Regions from separate parts of the Lentilactobacillus hilgardii genome, predicted to be linked through region 3. Evidence: riboswitches for the same ligand, from Rfam matches in the RefSeq annotation. Region 3 holds a riboswitch; each other region holds the start of a gene.
What was found. Region 3 has a riboswitch for thiamine pyrophosphate ahead of GQR93_RS12075 (ECF transporter S component). Riboswitches for the same ligand answer to the same signal wherever they lie in the genome.
Positions count from the first base shown of each region.

Region 1: another riboswitch for thiamine pyrophosphate. It lies ahead of tenA (thiaminase II); the one in region 3 lies ahead of GQR93_RS12075 (ECF transporter S component).
Region 2: another riboswitch for thiamine pyrophosphate. It lies ahead of GQR93_RS00125 (ECF transporter S component); the one in region 3 lies ahead of GQR93_RS12075 (ECF transporter S component).

Region 1 is NZ_CP047121.1:482,664-489,283, reverse strand. Features, by position in the region: gene GQR93_RS02235 (xylulokinase) at 1-1,599, opposite strand, end outside; TPP riboswitch at 1,943-2,033, shown strand; gene tenA (thiaminase II) at 2,149-2,817, shown strand; gene GQR93_RS02225 (Crp/Fnr family transcriptional regulator) at 2,970-3,641, opposite strand; gene GQR93_RS02220 (hypothetical protein) at 3,653-4,312, opposite strand; gene GQR93_RS02215 (TcaA second domain-containing protein) at 4,418-5,032, shown strand; gene GQR93_RS02210 (DUF2325 domain-containing protein) at 5,163-6,305, shown strand; gene GQR93_RS02205 (TetR/AcrR family transcriptional regulator) at 6,506-6,620, opposite strand, start outside.
Region 2 is NZ_CP047121.1:22,380-28,999, forward strand. Features, by position in the region: gene GQR93_RS00105 (S1C family serine protease) at 1-911, shown strand, start outside; gene rlmH (23S rRNA (pseudouridine(1915)-N(3))-methyltransferase RlmH) at 1,561-2,040, shown strand; gene GQR93_RS00120 (uracil-DNA glycosylase family protein) at 2,065-2,646, shown strand; TPP riboswitch at 2,805-2,894, shown strand; gene GQR93_RS00125 (ECF transporter S component) at 3,001-3,588, shown strand; TPP riboswitch at 3,597-3,687, shown strand; gene allB (allantoinase AllB) at 3,743-5,128, shown strand; gene GQR93_RS00135 (NCS1 family transporter) at 5,125-6,447, shown strand; gene GQR93_RS00140 (hypothetical protein) at 6,552-6,620, opposite strand, start outside.
Region 3 is NZ_CP047121.1:2,539,743-2,546,362, forward strand. Features, by position in the region: gene GQR93_RS12065 (linear amide C-N hydrolase) at 1-173, shown strand, start outside; gene GQR93_RS12070 (HAD-IIB family hydrolase) at 159-971, opposite strand; TPP riboswitch at 1,135-1,223, shown strand; gene GQR93_RS12075 (ECF transporter S component) at 1,649-2,239, shown strand; gene GQR93_RS12080 (ABC transporter ATP-binding protein) at 2,255-3,685, shown strand; gene GQR93_RS12085 (energy-coupling factor transporter transmembrane component T family protein) at 3,685-4,338, shown strand; gene GQR93_RS12090 (hypothetical protein) at 4,451-4,765, shown strand; gene GQR93_RS12095 (LBP_cg2779 family protein) at 4,825-5,022, shown strand; gene GQR93_RS12100 (SDR family oxidoreductase) at 5,137-6,003, opposite strand; gene GQR93_RS12105 (zinc-ribbon domain-containing protein) at 6,371-6,607, opposite strand.

The sequences.
Region 1 (6,620 bases), 1.0 Mb from region 3:
TTTCATTGACTTAACGGCTTCACTTTCAACAGGTAAAGCAGCTTTGTAATTATCGATAAATTTGTCGTATCCTTGAACACTTGCTGGTTCCGGATAAAGAGTGGCTTTGGTTGAATCCTTGAATACCCGGTTAGCCAGGTAGTCTTCCAAAGATTCGCCATTTTTTCGGTTGATGCAGAAGAGTGCTAATACTGCCATTCCCCATGGACCACCTTCACCGGCATTTTCCATAACAGATATCGGTGTGTTTAATGCATCAGCCAAGACTTGTTGTGCAACAACCGGTGTCTTGAAAATACCACCTTGGGCAACCAAAACATTTGTCTTAATGTGCTCTTCACGCAATAAGATATCCATCCCAATCTTTAATGGCGCAAAAGCTGAATAGATTTGGGTTTTAATGAAGTTAGCCAGGTTTAATTTAGCATCCGGTTTACGAACAAATAATGGTCGTCCTTCAGGCATCTTAGTAATGTTTTCACCTGAAAGATAAGCAAAGTTAACCAAACCACCGGCATCCTGATCACCCTTAACAGATTCTGCAAACAATGTTCCGTAAAGATCATCGGGTTTAAGCTGAAGCCCAAGCGCTTTGGCAAATTCACCAAACAAGCCGACCCAAGCATTGATATCTGATGAGCTGTTGTTGGTATGAACCATGGCAACAGGTGCACCATCAGGCGTTGTCACCATATCGATATCACGGTGAACGGCTCTCATTGGTCGATCAAGCACAACCATTGAGAATGCTGAAGTTCCGGCAGAAATGTTACCAGTTCGTTTCTTAACACTGTTGGTTGAAACCATACCAGTACCGGCATCCCCTTCTGGAGGTGCAATCAATGAACCGGCTTCAAGTTGACCGCTTTGATCCAATAATTTGGCACCTTCAGCGTTCAATTCACCGGCTTTTTTGCCAGCTGGTAAAACCTGTGGCAAAATGTCAGTCAAGTTCCATGGGTATTGTTGAACTTCCGGTAGACTGTTAAACTTATCAATCATACCCTTTTCATAATAGGTCGTCTGTTCGTCAATTGGAAAGACACCCGAAGCATCACCAACGCCAAGAACACGTTCGCCTGAAAGTTTCCATGTCACATAACCGGCAAGCGTTGTCAGGAAATCAATGTTTTTAACATGGTCTTCCTTGTTGAGAATTGCCTGATATAAATGTGCAATACTCCAGCGTTCCGGAATGTTAAAGTTAAATAGTTTGGTTAAAGATTCAGCAGCTTGGCCGGTAATATTATTTCGCCAAGTTCTGAATGGTACCAACAGTTCGCCATTCTTATCAAAGGCCATGTAACCGTGCATCATGGCACTAACGCCGATTGACCCGATCTTCTTAAGGTCAACGCCATACTTATCATGAACTTCTAAGGCTAATGTTGCGTAGCTGGTTTGAATCCCATCCCAAATCTTTTCGATCGGGTAAGTCCAAATGCCATTGTCCAGTTCGTTTTCCCAAAGATAATCGCCTGAAGCAATTGTTTGGAAATCGCTCGTTACCAGGACTTCCTTAATTCGGGTTGATCCTAGTTCGATACCCAACGAGATGTTTCCGCTTACAATTTCGTCTCGTACTCGACTTTCGTCCATTGTTTTATCCTCCAGAGTTGCTCGTTATTAAATTACATTTACTGCTTAATTGTAGAATATTCGTACGGATAAATCAATGGTATTTGTTATTTGTAGAATAAATTGGCACTGAATTCTCAGAATAACAGATGGATAACTCATTTATGTGCTTTATTAAAAGATAGTTAACTCCCTCGAATACGGGGAATAGTGCTATTATCCAATCACAAAACGGTTAAACAATCTTTTTTGTTTTGATGTTATCTTTCTCTTGGTATATAGTTAAATTGCGGAACAAAAGCAATGATATCATTGATCATTATCTTTGTTGGTCTTTAAAAGACACCGCTTAAAAATCAAATAACCTTGTGGTCTGGGGTGCTTTAATCGGCTGAGAGATACCCATGGAACCTGATGCAGTTAATACTGTCGAAGGAAGACCGTTTTAGTCAAACCATCATCTGTTAATATCTGACTAAAAGTCCACTTTAAACTGAAGTGGGCTTTTTTATCGTCAAAGCCGATTCTCCTCCTTAGTTTTCAAGGTTAAAAAGAAAGAGGTATTCTATTTTGACAACATTTACAAATCAGATTCACGAACTTGCAAAGCCCCTATGGCTTCGAAGTGCCCATCACCCATTTATCAAGCAATTGACTTCGGGAGATTTACCACTCTCAACGTTTCGTTATTATTTATTGCAGGATCGCTACTATTTAAGTGAATTCGGCAAATTGCACGATAAGATTGCTGATCAACTAACAGACAAAACGGCCATTCAGTTTCTCCGTGATGGTGCCGAAGGATTGAAAAATGGCGAAATTGCGGTTCGAAAGGGATTCTTTACCCAATTAAACATCTCAAAAGAAGAAATCGCTTTAACCCCGATTGCGCCTACTGCTTATAATTACGTTAACCATATGTATGCCGCCCTGTATCAAGGTACCCCTCAACGAGCAATTGCGGCATTACTTCCCTGTTACTGGCTTTACAACGAAATCGGTCAAGCATTGATTAGGCAGGGATCACCAGTCGGCCTCTATCAGCAATGGATTGAAACCTATGACAGTGATGGTTACACAGACAGCGTTAATAAAATGATTCAGTTGACCAATCGAGCTGCTGAGCAAGTAGATGACGCTGAAAGACAAGAAATGACGACCGCTTTTATTCGAAGCAGTGCATACGAACTGGGTTACTGGGGAATGTCGCTTCGACATGAAAATTGGGATTCACTTTAAAACGGCGTCAGGTAAGAGAGAATTCAAGTTTCAGGTTTCAAATCAACCTTTTCTTATACCGTTTAACAAGAAAATAAGGACATCAAAAGGGGCTGCCGGATCAAAATTATTTTTGATTCAACACCCCCTCTTATATACCGAAACCTATAGTCTCAAACAATGTCTGTCAATCGATCCTGGTCTACTATTTCAACCAGCGAAGCGGTCATTTTGATCACCCCATCAGCAATGAGTTGCTTAAACGTACGGCTGATTGTTTCAGGAGTTGTCCCAATGAAAGTAGCGATGTCTTTTTTCTTAAGTGGCAGTTTAAAACTTGATTCGTGCAAAGAAGCACTGGTTTCCAACAAATATTTGGCAAGCTGACCTGCAACATCGGATGTCGATGAAACCGTCTTTTCTTCTTGAAGGTTATTAATTTGTTGGCTCATCGTCGTTAGTAAATTAACAGCTAACTGCGGACTGCTTTTTAATAAAGATTGAAAGGCATCCTGATCAATTTGGCAAACGTTGGAATCAACCAATGCAGTTGCCGTAACATTTCGCTGATCATGACTAAAAAGAGCTGCTTCACCATCAAAATCTCCCGGCTGCATCACTTTCAAAAGTTGTTCCTTCCCACTCTCGGATATCTGAGAAAGTTTGACCTGTCCGTGCTCCAAAATCATAAAGTGTCCCACCTGATCACCAGCAAGGTAAATAATCGTTCCCTTGGGATATTGGTGTTGAACAACCAAGCCTGCTACCGCCTTTTTTTCATCAAGTGGTAATGATTTAAAAATCGGTACCAGGTTAACACAATCCAGTGCATGTTCAGTATGCATTTTTAATCACCTCATTTTTCAGTCAAAAGATGTCCCAACCAATTTTTAGTTGGTGTATCCGGCGCTGTACTCATATCAAATGGCATTGGTTTAAAAACACTTTGAACTTTCTGCCAATCAATTCCTTTTCCATTTTCAGTCATTAAATTTTTAGAAAGATCCGCAACCTGCTCAAGATTGATCTGTTGCATCAGTTGAGGGTTATTTCCCAAAGTCGATAACAGAATGTTCGCAGCCAGTTGTCTGGCAACAAGTTGTTCAAATTCTTCGGTTGTGAGTGTATCAGTCAACAAAATCCGCTGTTTTAAAGGGACCGCGGGAATTTCCCGTTTTAAAAATCGTTGATACTTTGACCAGTTTCTGACAACTGCCCGATAGAACTGGTATGGCACTCGCACATTAATTTTTTTTAACGTATTAACAGCCAGTGCTTTTATTGACCAATTTTTATCTTTAGGTGCATGATCTACCCATTCGATCAGAAAACGTTGCATGGTTTCCTTATCCGTCCCAATCATTTTGGCTTTCATTGTCAACCCGTAGCGAACAAAAATGAACTTACCAAACTGCTTCTCGGTAATCGTTCTATCCGACTTTTCCTGGCGGGCCCTTTTTATTTCTTTTATCTGTCGAAGCTTACTGGACTTGGCAAATTTACCTTGTTTTACCATTATTATCACCTATACCGCAATCTATTGTTTTGGATAACATTAATTATATTATAATAGGATATAACAGAACAATCACTAACGCCAATTCAGAAAGAAAGACTGCCCTTGGAATCGCAACAACATGCAACAAAAACTCAAAAATGGCTCATCGGAATTTTACTGGTCATTCTCCTTGCCTTTGTCGGCAGTTACTTATATTTAAATCATTATTATAGCCGGTCAGCCACAACAAATCGTTTCGTAACCGCCATCGAACAGAATGATTCTAAAACAGTGTCGTCTTTAATCCGTACGGATGATCCGGATTTTAAAGTCACTCCCCATTCGGTTCAGCCTCTAATGGCCTATTATCAAAATCATCCGAATCAGCGGGCCAAATTAAAAAGACGGATGGCGGCAACCGGTGTCGTAAACGGCGTCTTGGACTTTGTGGATACCGGCCATCACTTTTTCATTTTTGAAAAGTACCTACTCGAAGTAAAACCGATTTTCCCAACGATTAACGCCAATCAAGATAACACTCAGGTTAAAATTAACAATCAAATAGTCGCCAAAAGTTTGAACAAAAACGTCACGCGCACGTTTGGTCCTTATATTCCCGGGCGCTACAACATTGTCATGACTTCAAATAATCATGAAAAAACGAAAATGGTTAGTCGTACATTTGAGTGGATAGACCCATCACCACAATCATTACACGTTCAGGAAAATTTTAAATAGTCGATTCATTTCTTACGTAATTTCTCCAATATTTTTTTAAGAAAACTTTATAAAATTTTAGCCTGTTCCCTTGAGGCTATTGGGAAAAGCTAGTATTCTAAATTCACAAGCAAAGGAGGAATTATCCATAATGGGACTACTCGATCATCAATTCTCATATAAAAATGAACCGTCGTTTACAGAAAAAACAAACTCGGAAATTCCCGAATTAAACCACGCAAATGTTAATTTACCTTATCCTGATCTTCAAAAATTACTTAATAAAATATCAATCCTTCAAGATCAGATTGCTAGTTTACAACAGGAAACTCAAACTAATAAAGTCACTTCTCTGAAACAATTAGATTCAACTATTACAATCGATCAACTCTGGGATTATCTACAATCGCATAACGACTTAAAAAAAGACCTTCTAAAAAAAGTTAATGTCGCACAAGCTTTCCCAGTGAGATTACATCTCTCCGGCGCCAACATTGGTACCAAATACGTTAATGAAGAAATTGTTCGTCGTTATGGTTTATCCGATGGCGATTTAGCCAATGCCAACTTTGAGGATAGTAAAATTACCGTTAACGTCATTAAACATAACGGTCATACTTTAGACGATGCCGGCATCAAATTTTATACTGGGGAAATTGTCGACAGAAACGGTCATTTGGAAGTTGATAATCCAACCGGTGATGGTAATATCAGCGGAACTGCCGCTTTTGAAATGGGGGCTTTGCCATATGTGCCGACACACGAAGAAATTGACAAGTATGATCTTAAAGTCGGTCAAATTGTCGATGTTAGCTGGTATGCCAGCAACCCCGGTACCATAAAGATTGTCTGGATTCATCCGGAAGAAGCCGCTGACAGCCAAGCTGAGTCCAAACCGGAAAAGCCAAAGAAACCAACCGGTAATACCCCCAAACCATGGACACCCAACTATGCCGAAATAAAACCAATCGTTTCCGGAAAAACTGTCCTATTGGTCGGTGACAGTGTTTATACAGAAAATCTCCGAAGAGTAACGGATGCTTATGATGCCACCTTAACGGAAGTTGATTCAATCGATCGGGAACGTTTTGAAGCAATGGTTGAAAGTGCGGATATGCTGATTATTGCACTACATTATGTCAGCCATCGCGATTCGAATCTCGCAGTCGACCTTGCTAAGGCACACGGACTAACCTACGCTACTTTTAATCAACACGCAAAGATTCCTTTCGAAATCGCACTTAGAACTGCAGCACAACGATATGAAGCAGCTCAAGTTAATGCAGAGGAATAATTTTAATACCTTATTAATTGTCGGTTACGAAAAGATAATCAGTTGTCATGCTCTAAAATTAACTTTAAAGTAGTTGAACCATTGACCGTATATCTGCCACTAGCTCAACTACAAAGAAAGAGTGGGTCACTTGGATAATGAAAGCCTAACTATCCAACTGACCCACTCTTTCTTTCAAATCGAGTTTCCTTTTCACTACATTACTGCTTCACTATACCATATTGAACCATATCCATATAACCTTTGACCTCATCAATTATTTCTGTCATATCCTCTATTCGGTTTAACCCCGGATGCTTTTCAAAATAATCCTGA
Region 2 (6,620 bases), 550 kb from region 3:
CTAGTGAAGGCTCAGGTGTCATTTACAAAAAGAGTGGCAACACAGCTTACATTGTGACTAATAACCACGTTGTTTCCGGTGCAAACGCATTGGAGATTATTCTGAGTGATGGTTCAAAAGCGTCAGCTAAAGTGGTTGGTAAGGACGCTGTTACTGATTTAGCAGTTATTAAGATTACTTCGAATAAGGTCAAGGATGTCGCTCAATTTGGAGATTCTGATAACATTAAAGTTGCTGAACCTGTTCTTGCGATTGGCTCACCACTTGGTTCTCAATATGCAACTTCTGTTACTCAGGGTATTATTTCTGCTAAGAAGCGTGAAGTACCACAAACTTCAGAATCTGGTGCTCAAGTTGGCAATGCAACGGTTATTCAAACGGATGCGGCAATTAACCCCGGAAACTCAGGTGGTCCTTTAATTAATTTTGCGGGTCAGGTTGTTGGTATTAACTCTATGAAATTAGCACAGGATCAACAAGGAACCAGCGTCGAAGGAATGGGATTTGCCATTCCAAGTAATGAAGTTGTTACAATTATTAATCAATTAATCAAGAGCGGGCAAGTTGTTCGTCCGGCTTTGGGAATTGGCTACACTGATCTTTCCAATATTTCAGAAGAGCAACAACGCTCAGTTCTAAAATTACCAAAGAGTGTTACCCAAGGTGCGGTAGTCTTGAAAGTGAATAGTGGCTCTCCTGCTCAACGTGCCGGTATTAAGAAGTATGATGTTATCACCGAATTGGACGGCACTAAGATCACACAACAGAGCCAATTACGTGATGTCTTGTACAAGCATAAGATTGGTGATAAAATTTCTGTTACGTATTATCACAAAGGAAATAAGGAAACAGGATCCATTACTTTAAGCCAAAAGGCAACGAATAAAGTGTTAAGTGAAGCAAGTAAATAGGAACAATCTCTAGCTAGCAACACCGATAGTTAAAGATGTTATCTATTGTATGAAAAGAGCGAGTAATCGTAAGGTTGCTCGCTCTTTTGTTAAATACTGGTTAGAAGGATACACAGATAAACTGAACGATGACTTAATGTAAATTAGTGGGTTTAATGGGTTTCCGAACGGTAAGCGGATTAAATAAGAAAAATAAGGATAGTTAACGGATAAATACGAACTTCATGAAGATTATTTTTTAAAAGATTCAGTACTGATAAAAACAAACCAATTTTGTACACATTTCTCCTGTGGATAAACCTGTGGACAATCCACAAGGTGAATTGAATTCACTGGTATATTACCGTTAATAAGTTATCCCCAGATTTTAAAAGTTATCCACACTTTCTGTGGATAACTTTTTTTAGAAATAAATTCTTGTTTGTTCGGTTTCCAAAATGCTGATATAATAGGGTTTGCGAAGTGAATTTGCGAACGGGTGTTGTCCACAATTATGTGGACAACTAAAAGGGTACTTGACATATTTTAAAAAAATGCTGTGGTAGAAGAAACCGGTTTAAGTTATCAACCTGTGGATAACTATGTGGACAACTTGTTTATAAGCCTCTTTTTTTACACAGGCTAAAAATGGAATTAGGAGAAAATGAGATTGAATATTAAATTAGTCGTTGTAGGAAAATTAAAGGAAAAATATTTTAAGCAAGGGATTGCTGAATATGCAAAACGTTTATCCCGTTTTTGTAAGTTTCAAATTATAGAAGTTTCCGATGAAAAGGCACCTGAGTCGTTAAGCCAAGCCGAAATGAATGAAGTTATGAATAAAGAAGGTTCGCGAATTCTAGATAAAATAAAAGATCGTGAGTACGTCTATGCGCTTGCGATTTTAGGAAAAGAGCGATCTTCTGAACAGTTTGCAAAGGAAATTGCTGATCTGACGACCTATGGTCATTCCGATATTACGTTTGTGATCGGAGGCTCTTTAGGGTTATCCAAGCATGTTTTGGATCGCGCAAACACGCAAATTTCGTTTGGAAAGTTTACGTTGCCTCATCAATTGATGAGATTGGTTTTGACTGAACAAATTTATCGAGCATTTATGATTAATGAGGGAAGTCCATACCATAAATAAGTGTAATCGAAAAGAGGCTATAGAATGCAAACGGCAATCGATATTTTCAATGCTATCCAACGTGATCCGCAAAATAAGATTTATACTGACAAGGGTGTGTTGCCGCTTTATCATATTGAGCCAAACGCCAAGATCCTTATTATTAGTCAGGCACCAAGTCGGAAAGCACAGGAATCGATGGTCTTTTGGAATGATCCAAGCGGCGATCGGTTACGCGACTGGATGGGGATTGATAAGGATCGGTTTTATCATTCAGGTAAAATTGCCGTGATGCCTTTGGATTTTTACTATCCAGGTAAGGGAATACATGGTGATTTGCCACCCAGAAAAGGGTTTGCGGATAAATGGCATCAACCCTTATTATCATTGATGCCAAACGTCCAGTTAAAATTGTTAATTGGTCAGTATGCGCAAAAGTACTATCTTCAAAAAAATCGACAAAAAAATTTAACAGAAACTGTTCGCTGTTTTGAAGATTATTTACCGGAGTATTTTCCATTGGTGCATCCCTCACCTTTAAACTATGGGTGGATGAAACAGCATCCCTGGTTTATAAAAGAAGTCGTGCCGGAATTGCAAATTCGAGTTAAGAAATTGATGAATTAATCGGGTTTATTATAGTGTTAAACAGGGATGCTACAATGTATAGCCTGATTCTTTTGATTATTAAATTGCGATTACGCTGTTTAGCCGGTTTAACATGAACACTTAATAATCAACTTGCTTTTCTTCACCATTTAAGTAATAATTAAGATGTCAAAATCGAATATTGTCTGGGGTGCCTCTTTGGCTGAGAAATACCCATTGAACCTGATGCAGTTCGTACTGTCGGAGGAAGACAACAAGCAATTACCTATCTCGTGCACAGTTAACTATGTAGGTAAAGACTCCTCTCTCTGTAATTTCAGGGAAAGGAGTTTTTTTGTTGTTTCACAGATAATTCCCTTTTGAATACTTTAGATGTTGATCATCATATGGAAAGGAAGAAATATTGTGAAAAAGAAATTTCATTTGCAGGATGTTATTTTGATCGCATTAATTGCGATTGCGTTTGGTGCTATTTTTGTTGGAACGGACTGGATATATAATGCTTTATATCTGGTAATCGGGCCCTTTGCCAATGAAGCTTTATTTGGGCTTTGGATCATGGCTGGACCGTTGACGATGTATTTAGTACGGGTTCCCGGTTCCGCGATTATCGGTGAAACCTTGGGAGCTGCAGCTGAGGTTTTATTTGGAGGCACGTTTGGTGCTGCAGCGCTAATTTCCGGGATTGTTCAAGGCTTTGGCAGTGAGTTGGGCTTTACATTTTTACGCTATCGCAATTGGGGATGGGCAAGTCTTCTGACATCTTCCATTACGACAACCGTTGTGGCTTTTGGCTACGAGCTGTTTAGGTTAGGCTATGTTAAATATTCGGTTCCGATGATTATTGCATTATTTACTGTTCGTTTGATCTCTGATATTGTTTTTGGTGCGGTTTTGGTCAAAATGATTTTCTCACTTGTTGAGCGATCATCAGTCCTGCATTTTAACGTTTCAAAGTAAAAGCTTAATAAAGATGTCTGGGGTGCTTTTATAGCTGAGATGATACCCATTGAACCTGATACAGTTTGAACTGTCGAAGGGAGACTAAGCCGGTTATTCTGAATAAGAAGCCGTTTGATCTTTTCTTCGACTGTTTTGAAGGAAGGATTTTTTTATGGAATATTCGTTAGTCATTACAAATGGTCATATTGTGACACCAACTAAAGTTGTAAACGCCGATTTAGCGATCAAGGGCGGAAAAATTGCCGCCATCGGAAGTGGTTTGGCCGATCAAGCGGATAAAGTAATCGATGCCAATGGCCAAATCGTGTTACCGGGGATGATTGATTCACACGTTCACATTAATGAACCCGGAAGAAGTGACTGGGAGAACTATCATACCGGTTCACAAGCATTAGCGGCCGGTGGGACGACCACAATGTTGGTTATGCCTTTGAATGCCTTACCTGCTCGGACCACAGGGGAAGAATTTAAACGACAAAAAGAAATTGCCGAGCATAAATCCTATGTCGATTTTGGATTATATGGCGGCCTGGTTCCGGGAAATCTGACTGAAATTCAAAAAATGGCAGACGAAGGTGCAATGGGTTTTAAAGCATTTATGGCAACGACCGGCTCAGATCTTCCCGGGGATTTTAAAAACGTTGATGATTATCAGTTACTAAAAGGGATGCAGGCTATTGGTAAAACGGGATTGCCTATCCTGGTACACGCTGAGAATGCAGCCATTACTGATGGTTTAGCTGCTGAGAAGATTGCCGAGGGGAAAACAGACATTCAGGACTACGTCGATTCAAGACCACCATTTGTTGAAGTCGAAGCAGTTCGCCGAGCCATTTATCTTGCCAAACAGACTAATGTTCATTTGCACTTTGTCCATTTGTCTACACCTGAATCCGTTGATCAAGTGACCCAGGCTCGACAGAATGGGCAGAATGTGACGTGTGAAACTTGTCCACATTACCTGATATTGGATCGTAATCAATTTGAAAAAATTGGACCGTTGGCTAAATGTTCACCGGCACTGAGAGATCCTGAAATTGTTAAAGGACTTTGGAAGAAAGTGTTTGCCGGCCAAGTTGATACAATTGGTTCCGATCATTCGCCGGCTCCAATGTCGATGAAGGAAAGCCCAGAGCATAATATTTTTGATATTTGGGGTGGTGTGAGTGGCTGCCAAAATAATGTCGATTTGCTTTATGATGAAGCAGTTAAGAAACGGGGGTTGCCTGTTACAGATTTCGTGAAGCTCACGGCTGAAACGCCGGCAACATTATTTGGAATTGTCAATAAGGGAAAGTTACAGGTTGGCTATGATGCTGATATCACGCTTTTAGATCCTAATCAAAGCTATGTTTTGAAAACAAAGGATTTGTATTATGAAAACAAAATTAGTGCTTATACCGGTTTTAAAATTAACGATCGAGTCACAACGACCATTCTTCGGGGCCAGATTATTTACACTTTGAAACAAGGCTTTGTGGGGCAACCAACCGGCCGGTTTTTAACAAAACAGCGTGCTGGAGTTGAGTCATTATGAACACATCAAAGGCGCTTTCAATTTCACCCGATTTAAAGCCTCGAACCCAAGCCGATAGACATATTGGCCAACTTTCGTATATGGCAATGTGGCTGGGAGACGGGTTTAATATTGGTAACGTCACTTTAGGTTCATCGATTGTTGTAGCTGGTGTCGCAACGATGAATCTGCTGCAAACGATTCTTGCTGCGGGAATGGCGATCGCAATTATCACCATTATTTTTGTACTGAACGATCATTTTGGGTACTATACCGGTTCGCCATATGTCATACAGTTACGAATGACATTTGGCATTTTAGGATCAAAATTAGCCAGTTTATTAAGAGGGATTCCCGCAATTGTATGGTATGGGTTTCAGAGTTGGACCGGTGGGTTAGCATTAAATCAAATTTTTAAAATTACTAGTGGTTATGATAATCCTGCTACGTTTTTTGTGGCGTTATTAGTTGTGCAGACTTTAATTTCCATACGAGGGTTTAAGTCAATCAAGGTTGTTGCAACCTGGATCTCTTTAGTCATGGCTGTTTTATTGATCGGAATGCTAATTTATTTAGTTACTCAGAGGACAGCAGCTTTTTCCAATCGGATGATTAACGTCAAAGGCACTTGGGGCCCAATTTTTTGGGGATTCGTAGTTGCATTTTTAGGAAATTATACGGCTGTGTTTGAGTCTGCGGCTGACTATTCACGAGAATTACAAGCGGGTTTGTCAAACAAGCGTCGGGCAGCACTTTATTTTCTGCCAATTTTCATTGCCTATGGCATTACAGTTTTAACCGGAGCATTATTGGCTGTTGTAACCGGTATTTCAAGCCCGGTTCATGCAATGGCGCATCTATTTAACAATAATCTGGTTACCGTTGTGGTGTCTGCATTCATTGTTTTAGGAACAATTACGACAAATTTGGTTGCAAATATTATTCCGCCGACTTATGTATTAAATGCATGGTTTAATTTATCGGAGCGTAAATCGTTAATTATTGTGGCACTATTGGCCAGTTTAAGCTTTCCCTGGTTACTAGTTCAAGATAGTTCTTCTACGGGTTTAACGCTGTTTATTAAAACTTATTCCGCTTTTTTAGGTCCAATGACGGCAATTATTTTGAACGAGTATTATGTCAAACGACGTAAAAGAGTTGATGTGGCTGATTTATATAATAATCAAAAGGTAAAGGCCTCAATCCAGCCTATTATCGCACTGTTTGTTGGAGCAGCTCTGGCATTGATGGGAGTGAATCTTAGTTGGCCGATTGGGTTCGTCACGTCATGGCTAGTATTATGGTTGTTAGGTTATGATAAGCGACGAATACAGGAGTGAATTTTTTAAAAGGTTTAGGGAAATAGTTTAAGGCACCTCCCAAAGGTAAAGTCTTTTTATCTCCGGGGAGTGCCTTATTTATGTTCTTACCATTCTTAATTTGGTTAATTTTTAATGCCCATATAGACAAGATCTAAAGACAGTGTTCCATTGGATGCACTGCCTGATAAGTT
Region 3 (6,620 bases):
ACAAGCCATCCATGCATCAACACCCCAACTTCAATTATACCCACTATATTTCGATTCTTGATTCAACAGATCAAACCTATTATTTTAGATATCACGATTCAAAACAGGTCTTCAGTTATTCTCTGAGTGACGAGTTGGCGCAACATACCAATCAAAACCTATTCCTCATTTAAATAATGATCAATTTGTTCTTGAACGCCTTGTTCATCGTTGGTTAAATGAGTCACGTGTTCAACTTTAACCAGTAAATCCTGGGCAGCGTTTTTCATCGCATAGCCCTCCCTTGCGGCGTTGACCATCTCAAAATCATTACCGTTATCGCCAAAAGCAGCAACGTCATCAAATGATAGCCGCCAGTCATCAAGCAGTGGTTGAATACCGGTCAGCTTGGTCACACCGGCGTTCATGACATCCAATCCGTTCATCCCCGAAGACGTTGCGCTCAGTCGGCCGCTAAATTGATGATTAAACTCATTTTGTCGTTCAAGTACGCCACCCGTCTCCCATGTGATATCAATCTTATAAATTGAATCAAAAACCAATCGCAGATCTTTGGCAGATTGCATATTTTCGTAAAAATACTTGGACGCTTTAAAACGTTTGGATTGGCTTGGCAGATTGCAATACGTTCCGTTTCGGCCAACCAGGATGATCTCGGCCCCGAAGAAACTTGGCGTTTTTAACATCCAATCCAGTGCCTTTCGGAGTACCAAATGGTCAATAATATCTTCCGAAACAATGACACCGCGTTCGTCAACAACCAACGCGCCGTTATTACAAACGTAAGAAATTGGCCCTGACACGTGTTCAAAGGTTTTTAATAAATGTTGATAATGATTGCTGCTGGCTGAAACAAAATGCATCTGTTTTTGGGCTAATCGATCCAATTCACCTTGAAACCTGTTTTCATCGAATGTCCCCCTTTCATTTAAAAAGGTTCCGTCCATATCACTTGCAATTACTTTAATCACGGCAATTCTCCTGACTATCGTTATTTTTAAATTACGAATATATTATATATTTATCCAAATCATTTACTTAATTGTGTATCCAATAAAAGCTACACCCTTAATTTTAAATGTTTCACTCCGTTTGTAAAACAATTTTATATTTAGTATACTGTTCCTTGATGATACAACTTATCTGGGGTGCCTTTAGGCTGAGAGAAACCCATCGAACCTGATCTGGATAATACCAGCGAAGGGAGCATATTCCGTTGTGCACGAAATGGATTAAGCGTATTGATGAATTTCGAGGCTGGGACATCTTGTCCGAGCCTCTTTTTATTGACTAAAATCGCTTGCGACAGGATTTTTCAGTTTTATTTGCAATTTTTATCTTATTCATGTTATTTTCTCGCCTTATCCGCAACTCCAGTGTAGGGACTATCTTGCTCTTCAAAGCAACGTTCTGCATGTAAGGGATTGATTTCAAAAATCCAAAATCGGGATTTCCCAAATCGACGCCTTATATTCCGGGTGTTAACCGCTTTGAATCGCACACTTTTTAGGACTGCTCTTCAAAGCAACACCACTCCATATAAGGGATCAATTTGAAAAATCCAAAATCGGGATTTCCCAAATCGACGCCTTATATTCCGGGTGTTAACCGCTTTGAATCGCACACTATACTATTTGGAGGTCTTTTTATGGAAAACAAGAGTCAAGCAAGCAACAATCAGCATCAAAGTAAATGGACGTTACGCAACATTATTTTGATCGCCTTGATTGCTATTTTTTGTGGCATTATTTTTTGGGGAATCGGCTTTCTCTATACTGCATTAACGGTCGCCCTCACGCCAATTGGTGCTGCGCCATTTGCCAATGATATTTTGATGGGGCTTTGGTGCATGGCCGGTCCGCTTACCGGATTCATCATCCGAACGGCTGGTTCGGCCTTTCTTGGTGAATTTCTTGGTGCTGCCGTTGAAGTCTTCCTTGGCGGTCAATGGGGCGCCGGTGCCTTTATTTCCGGACTGGTTCAGGGAATTGGTTCCGAACTTGGTTTTACCTTCACCGGCTACAAACGTTACGACTGGGTTTCACTAAATGCTTCAATCTTTACAACCGTTGTTGTAACTTTCGCCTGGGACATGATTAAAAACGGATACGATAAATTTGCATTACCGCTTCTGATCGGACTATTCATCACTCGTTACATCTCAACCTTTATTTTCGGTGGCATTGTCACCAAAATGATCGTTAAGCTGTTGGATCGTAGTAATGCATTTAATCTATAAACAGAGGTTTTAGACATGACTGACGTATCGATTAGCGACTTTACCTATCAGTACCCCAAAAGTGAGACCAAGGTACTAAATGATCTTAATTTAACATTCAAGCACAATCACTTTTCCCTGCTTTCCGGACCATCCGGTAGTGGGAAGTCAACGCTCCTGTACTTTATTGCGGGGCTGTACCCAAGATTTATCGGCAACGATGCGACGGGAACCATCAAATTCGGTGATACAAATATTAAGGAAATTCCCCGAAACCATGTCAGCAACCACGTCGCAATGATGTTTCAAAATCCCAATCAACAATTTGCGATGGATACCGTCATCCACGAGCTTACCTTTGTTCTTGAGAATATTCAAACCCAACCTGATCAAATGGATAAAATAATCGATCATGCCCTCACTTTTTGTGGGATTGAAAAATTAAGGGATCGGATCATCAACACCCTTTCCGGGGGCGAGAAGCAACGGGTTGCACTTTCCTGTATTGTCGCCATGGATGCACCGGTTATTGTATTGGATGAACCTTTTGCCAGTATCGACCCTGATTCCAGAATTGATTTAATCCACAAACTAAAGGAATTACAGGAAAAACACGGCAAAACAATTATTCTTGCAGACCATGATTTGGGAAATTACCAGGGAGTCATTGATGAATTTTATTATTTGGATCCCCAGACCCATCACATTGATTTATTAAATCAAGCGGAATCACAACATTTCTTTGATAACTTTGAATCCACCCAAACAATTGATAAGCAGCTTGCGTTACCACCGAAAGATGATAAGAATTCAGTTATCGAATTACGTCATTTCAAATTGGCACCGCACGATTCTTTGCTCCTACAGCTTGATCATTTTAATTTCTATCGCCAAAAAACGACTTTAATTACCGGTGCCAATGGTATTGGAAAATCAACATTATTTAACGCACTAACCAAGTTATTACCGTATGCCGGAATGATTTCTTACGACGGAAAGAACATTAAAAAGATCAAGCCGTTAAACTATGCTAAGAACGTCACGCTATTGTTTCAAGATGCCGAAAACCAATTTCTAAACGTCACGGTTAAAGAAGAACTGGATCTTTCGTTCTCAAACCGGTTTAACCAAGACTACACTCATGAACAGGTTGAACAAATGCTGACACAATTGGGCATGCAGGGTCGCGATGAACAAGTTGTCTATTCTTTAAGTGAGGGACAAAAAAAGAAACTTCAGATTGTCGAAATGCTGATTATGAACCCACCCGTCCTATTGTTGGATGAGCCATTTAAAGGATTGGATTACAAATCACTGCGATTAATGACCGATTTCTTAGAACTGGCCAAAACAAAGTATGGTCAAACTCAAATCATCATTTCCCATCAATTATCCGGACTGGAAGACTTAATTGATTATCATGCCCATTTTGAAAATCAAAATCTGACTTACCAGGAGGTTATCTAATGAATCCTGGAATGAAATTACTCTTAGTTGTCTTAATAGCCTTGGAAATTTCGTTTACCCAAAGTTTAATTGTCAACATTATCTTAATTGCGATTAGTTTTGTATATGTCATGGTTAAACGGATGAACTTTAAGACATTGTTTCTTCTTATATTCTGGCCGCTTTTTCCGGCTTTGGGCCTATTTGTTTCACAATGGTTGTATGGTTCCGATGGGATCCACTTTGCATGGGTTCTTTTTACACGAATCTACGCCTACGTCTTTTTAGGGGCAACATTCACGTTAACAAGCAGTATCACGGACTTGGCACTGACTTTGGAACAAGACTTTCGCCTACCCTCAAAGTTTGCCTACGGGGTGCTGGCGGCCTTTAACCTGATGCCCAAAATCAGGGAAGAAGTACAAATCATCAAAACATCTGCCTTAATGCGTGGAGAGGTTTTTCACGTTTGGTCTCCCAAGCTCTACTTTAAGGCAATTCTGTCATCCATCCAATGGTCACAGAACTTAGCTGAAGCAATGACTTCCCACGGCTTTGTGGAAGACGAGCCACGGACCCATTACAGGGTTATCCGCATTACAGTCTTGGACTGGGCAATGTTTGCCTTCTTGATTATTGCCGTTCAAGTCATGTTATTCTTTATTCGATATTAGTTTTTAATAGAAATTAAAATTTTCTGACATAATCAAAACGCCCCAGATTTCGCAATTCCTACTTTTGCATTATAATTAATGTAATAGAGAGAAGTGAAAGAGGGCGTTTTTTATGCGGGCAAATCAATTCGCATTTGCGTTTGGCATTTTTGCTTTAATTGTTGGAGCCATTGTTGATCTTTATGGGGTGTTTACTCAATTCGGAACGATTGATAGTGCTCAGGAAGTATTGGTCGGCAGCTTTATTTTGGGAATCGGGTTGGCTTTTCTATCGATCCCCAACCGACTGGAACGTTACATTGTTCAAGGTATTATCGGAATTGGCATCTTTTATTATTTTTATATTCAAAACAATAACATTTGGATTGCCCTGATTATTGCGTTTATTCTGGTGGCCTTATTGGAGTATGGCTTGAAACATCGCTAATTATGTGTTCGTTTCACATATTATTGCTATAATAGGAATATAGTAGCTCGAGTCTTACAATGGAGGAATTTAGAATGGCAGAACAATTTAGCACCTTAGCAGAAGAAATTATCAATTACCAAAAGAAGAACGACATGCCAGACACGCAATTAGCATTCAATTTACGGATTACCGTAGAACGCCTCCACGATATTAAGTCGATGGAATCTCAACCGACACCAGAGGAAAAGAAGCTCATTGAAGACTTTGTGCGTTAAACGTGCAGGAACTATTTGAAATCCTATTTCCCAACATCGCGATGTTAACTAAAAGAAGAGACCTTTTGCAATGTCATTTTGCAAAGGGCCTCTCTTTTGGCTTTTAATGGCTGGTTATTTTTCCGGCGCTTTAAATAACGCTTGTACCTGTTCCTCCAAAGTTGGAACGGGCTTTTGTAATACGTCAGCCAAATCCGTTGTGTCTTCTTCCAAAGCATGATTTCGAATTAATTTTTGAATCATCGTCATAATCGCATCTACCTGATCTGGTACATACTTTCTTAAATTGGCCATAAATTCATCATCAGAAACGCTGGCAATCTCAAATTGTTTGCCGGTCACTTTTCGAAGCACATCAGCCAACTCGGCATACGTATGCATTGGACCTGCCAATTCATAAACTTCTTTTGGCTGTTCAGTCGTTAAAATAGTGGCTGCAGCTTCGGCATATAATGCTTCGGGGGCCCAACCAACCTTGCCATCCCCTGCGGAATAAACAAATGGCTCACCATTACTAGCTTCTTCCACAAAATTCATCTCATCTTCCAGATACCAATTATTGCGAAGAAATGAATGTGCAATACCCGACTTTTTAATCAAAGCCTCCGTGGCCTTATGGTCTGCTGCCAAGGGTGCTTCTGTCGTGTCTGCATGTGGAAAGCTGGTGTATGCAATGAACTTAACACCGGCCGCTTTAGCAGCCTGAACCACATTATTGTGTTGATCGATTCGTGACATCACTGCACCGGGTTGCGATGAAATAAACAGTAGTTTATCCACACCCTTCAATGAGTCGATCAACTGATCCGGATCTTCATAGGTACCCGGACGAACCTCAACACCGTCTTTATATATAGACTTTGCCTTTTCAATACTTCGAGCCAGAGCAATGATTGAATCTTCCGGCTTAATTAACTTTTGCAAATACGAAATGGCGTACTTGCCAAAATGACCGGTTGAACCTGTTACAGCATACTTCATAACTTAAAAGCCTCCTAAATCAACTATAGTTTAGTCAGTACATGCCATAGATTATTATAAAGCAACCTGTTGGTTTGTGTTTACATAAGCATGCTGAAATCATCAAAAAATGCCCATTGCCAATTGAAATCAAAAAAGACACTTATGCGCACGTTACTAAAACGCTAAAGTGACTCATCTTGATTTATCATAATAACTTTAATTTTACTGTGCCGAATCGTCTATATCGCTTTGCGCCACACACTTGTTTAGGACTGCTCCGTCAAGCAACATTCTGCATGTAAGGGATTCTTTTTAAAAATTCAAAACCGGGATTTCCAAAAAGAACGCCTTACATTCCGGGTGCTAACCGCTTTGTTCCGCACACTTATAATAATTTCTTCCAAAATGACCGTTTCTTTTTCTTTGAAGTTCCCGACGTTTTTTCGTGGTAACGATCCATGCCTTCCTTATAGGGATTGCTAATCAGTTGGTTCAATGAAGGTCGCGATTTTTTAGCGGCTTCTTCAATCGGCAATTTTCGATGACAATTTGGGCACGTTACCTGATTTTCCGTTAATTTAGTCCCACAATAAGGACAAAAAGCAAACTTTCTGGTTGGCATCTCGATTACCTCG